2 regions of the Paenibacillus sp. CFBP 13594 genome follow, and region 1 is predicted to be linked to the other one. Evidence: riboswitches for the same ligand, from Rfam matches in the RefSeq annotation. Region 1 holds a riboswitch; the other holds the start of a gene.
What was found. Region 1 has a riboswitch for thiamine pyrophosphate ahead of thiC (phosphomethylpyrimidine synthase ThiC). Riboswitches for the same ligand answer to the same signal wherever they lie in the genome.
Positions count from the first base shown of each region.

Region 2: another riboswitch for thiamine pyrophosphate. It lies ahead of IFU39_RS11020 (ABC transporter ATP-binding protein); the one in region 1 lies ahead of thiC (phosphomethylpyrimidine synthase ThiC).

Region 1 covers NZ_JACYVQ010000016.1:23,564-25,771, reverse strand. The annotation lists gene thiC (phosphomethylpyrimidine synthase ThiC) at 1-1,137, opposite strand, end outside; TPP riboswitch at 1,559-1,672, opposite strand; gene IFU39_RS30480 (IclR family transcriptional regulator) at 1,821-2,208, opposite strand, start outside.
Region 2 covers NZ_JACYVQ010000003.1:9,046-11,253, reverse strand. The annotation lists gene IFU39_RS11025 (aspartate/glutamate racemase family protein) at 1-608, opposite strand, end outside; TPP riboswitch at 812-914, shown strand; gene IFU39_RS11020 (ABC transporter ATP-binding protein) at 1,091-1,858, shown strand; gene IFU39_RS11015 (ABC transporter permease) at 1,845-2,208, shown strand, end outside.

The DNA of each region.
Region 1 (2,208 bases):
TTCTGCCATCTGAGCTTCGTCATTGGCATCGTAGATACTGCCTGGACGAAGTCCATCTCCCAGCGAAAACGCCACATCATACCTTTTCATAATCTCGCAGATTTCTTCAAAATGAGTGTACAAAAAATTCTCCTGATGATGCGCCAGACACCATGCTGCCATAATGGACCCGCCCCGGGACACAATGCCTGTCATCCGTTTGGCCGTCATCGGGATATAACGCAGCAGTACACCTGCATGAATCGTAAAGTAGTCCACGCCTTGCTCTGCCTGCTCTATGAGTGTGTCACGGTACAACTCCCAGGTCAGCGCCTCCGCTTCGCCATTCACCTTCTCCAGCGCTTGATACAGCGGTACCGTACCAATCGGCACAGGAGAATTACGAATGATCCATTCCCGGGTCGTATGAATGTTTTTGCCTGTGGACAGATCCATCACGGTATCCGATCCCCAGCGTACTGCCCAAGTCATCTTCTCCACCTCTTCCTCGATGGAAGAGGATACGGCAGAGTTCCCTATGTTGGCATTGATCTTCACGTGAAAATGACGACCGATCAACATCGGCTCACTCTCCGGGTGATTGATGTTGGATGGCAGAATGGCCCGTCCACTCGCCAGCTCCTGACGTACAAATTCCGGTTCCACGCCCTCACGAATGGCGGCGAATTCCATCTCTGCCGTAATGACTCCCTGTCTCGCGTAGTGCATCTGGGTCACACAGCGTCCTGGCTGTGCCCGCAGCGGTTTGCCACGTAATCCGGGGTACTCTTCGGCGCCGGCTCTCTTCCCTCCGGGCTTCAGTCCGTTATCCTCCGGTTTAACCGTACGGCCCCGATAAGCTTCAACATCGCCGCGCTCTGTGATCCAACGGGTGCGCAGGGCTGGCAGACCTGCACGGATATCCGCATGAAATGCGGGATCGGTCATGGGGCCGCTCGTATCGTAGACACGCAGCGGTTCGTTATGCTCCACCCCTTGGGGAGTATTCGTGTCATGAAGGGCTATCTCACGTTCCGGTACAGCAATGTCCGACCGTGAGCCCTGAATGTAGACTTTGCGGCTGCCCGGAAAGGGCTGAACCCGTCCGGCCGCTCCTGTTTCTTTTTCCACCTGCTGACCGTTATGTTCCTGTTCCATCGCTTGTTGTCCCGTTTGATTTCCTGTACTCATGTTCGCTTGTCTCCTCCTCAGTGTTCATCGCTTGTTTGGTTGGTATCGTCATTAGCTCGCTTACGTACCTGTCCCAAATCATGCGCAATGCAGAGAAGAAAGAGCGATCCTACGCCAGACCAGGAGAGACACTTTTCATGTACAGTTAACAACAGAACGGAGGTTACCACAGATCATGGATCTAAGGTGACTTCTCTCTCATCATCCAAGCCCACTTTCGCAGGTTATTGAAAAAGAAGTCGATGGAGTACGTGCTATATCGCCCGTTCACTGTATATAAAAAAGCCGGTCCCCGAAGGAACCGACTTTTATGTCCATCACCAATAATGCACCTTCACGCGGCTCCTAAACGGAGCCCTACAAGGGTCACATCATGTGGTGGTTGTGGTCATATCGCCGATTACTTCCCTACGCTGGTATGATCCAGATCAGGTGCAAAGGGTCCGGAATCTCATGCGATTCCGTCTCAGTCCGGACAGTTCGGACTCCCCCAGTAACGTTAACAAGTTGCGGCACACACATGCCGCCGTTCATATTCAATGAAGCTGACCCCGATGGGCCGTCCATTACAGAGTAGCGCAACCGGAACACAAAAACAACCTTTATATTCCAGAACACCAACTCAATTTGGAAACAAACTTACATCAGCATCAGGATAACATGAGCCCCATCTGCGTAGCAGCATCCTTCAACACAGGTGCGTATTCATGCAATGTCTCCTGCGAAAGTCGGCTGACAGGCCCTGAGACCGAGAGAGCAGCTGCAATATTGCCTCGGCGATCCATAATCGGTACAGATACCGCGGCAGCTCCCGGCTCACGCTCCTCATAACTCGTCGCATATCCGTTATCCCGGATATCTCCCATTTGCGCCAAATACACCGCGGGATCAATAAACACCGGCCATTCCGGCCCGTTCATCAGTTCTTCACGATCCTCGTCCGTGGCAAACGCCATCAAAACTTTGCTGGAAGCGCCCACAGACAGCGGGAGTCTAACACCCACTGGAGCGACTCGGCGGATCGCCTGATCACTTTGC
Region 2 (2,208 bases), on a different contig from region 1:
ACTAATAATCCAATTTCGGTGCAACCTAATATGATCCCCTCAGCTCCATCATCAACTAGCCTTTGGATCACCTTTTTATAATAATCCCTTGATAAGGGCTCAATTTTCCCTAAACATAATTCCTCATATATTATTTTATTGATAACTTTTCTATCCTCTTCATTCGGTATCAAAACCTTAATACCATTCAATTCAATTCGTTTTTTATAAAAGTCTTGTTCCATCGTATATTTAGTGCCAAGTAAACCAACCGTACTTATTTTGGACTTATGAATTTGATTTGCTGTTGAATCAGCAATATGTACAATGGGTAAACGCACTTTTTCTTCAATATGTTTAATCACTTTATGCATCGTATTTGTACAAATTACAATCATTTCTGCTCCTGCCTTTTCCAGAGACTGAGCAGCATTCCCTAATAATTCACCAGCACTTTCCCAATTACCTTCAGCCTGATAACGCTCGATTTCTTCAAAATCCACGCTATATAAGATGCATTTGGCTGAATGCAATCCTCCCAATTTATTTTTCACTTCTTCATTAATAATTCGATAATACTCTAACGATGACTCCCAGCTCATTCCACCAATAAGGCCAATCGTTTTCATATACACTCCCCTTTCCATTTAATACATCCCGAAAGCAGCATATAGAAATTTAATAGATATTGTACCGTATCTATCTGATTAAATAAACGAAGCGTATTATGAATCCGCGGAAAGCCAAGATCAGTACTCACATTCTTTCCGAGCGCCCCCTTTACATTCCACTTGCATGTGATATATGCTGAACACACAACTGCATATCTTGAACATTGCACTAGGGGAGCCTTACGGCTGAGACGAATCGAATGATTCGGACCCTTTGAACCTGATCTGGATCATACCAGCGGAGGGAAGTGGAGCGGCCTTTCAGTAAGCGGATTTTTTCATGTTGATGATGAAATTTAATGTGAATTGAACTTACAGACCCACTCATTTCTCCGGAAATGGGTGGGTCTTTTTCGCGTTCTGCGGGCAGATCAGAAGGTGTAATTAAAGATCCCGTAGTTTGAAGTTGAATTTGGAATAACAAGGGGGGACAAAACGAGATGGATAATAACATAACCATTCACAACATGAGCTACGCTTTCCCGGAAAAAAGGGATTCCCCCGTGCTCTCCAATGTGTCGATGCGTGTAGCCAACGGCGAATTCGTCTCGCTTATCGGCTCCAGCGGCTCCGGTAAAAGCACCCTTTTCAAGCTGCTGGCAGGCCTGCTTGAGCCAACCCATGGAACCATAGAAATTCCTTGGGTCCCTGAAGGAAAGCGACTGGGGCAGGTGGCCTATATGCCACAAAAGGACCTCCTGTTATCCTGGCGAACCGTCATGGAGAATTGCATGCTCCCCGCTGAACTTGCTCCAGAGCGGCAGGATAAGGGGAGAATTCGCGCGGACATTCTGGCTGGGCTCGACAGATTTGGCCTATCCGGCTACGCGCATGCTTACCCAGACGAGCTATCGGGTGGCATGCGCCAGCGTGTCGCGCTGCTTCGTACTTTGCTGACAGGTGGCCAACTCATGCTGCTGGATGAACCATTCGGCGCACTCGATGCCTTAACCAAACGGGAGATGCATCGCTGGTTGTTGGAACTGTGGGAGGGCTTTGGCAAAACCGTGTTGTTCATTACGCATGACATTGAAGAGGCGCTGCTGCTCAGTGATCGGATTATCCTGTTAACTCCGGGGCGCCAAGGCCAACAGCTACAGGATTTGACGGTACCTTTGCCACGTCCAAGACATTCGGACATGATCTATGAACCGGCGCTCGTTCAGATGAGACGACGACTGGAGGAACAATTGCATGCGAGAAGGTAACTTGGGAGACTGCATGAAGGATAGCGTAAGGCGTTGGCTTGCCCGTTATGGTCTGTTTCTTTGGCTCCTGCTCTTGTTGCTTGTCTTCTGGGAGTGGATTGTGCGTATGGGATGGGTGCCCTCCTTCATCATTCCAGCCCCAACGGCGATTGCCAGCTCCCTGTATGAGCATCGCTACCTCCTGCTGGCTACACATCTGCCTGCTACCTTGATGGAGGTTATTGTTGGTTTTGGCTTGTCCATAGTGACTGGAATTACGCTAGCGACAGGAATGCATATGAACCGATCGATTGAAAAGGCCTTGTATCCCTTCATCGTGATCAGTCAAACCATACCACTGATTGCCCTGT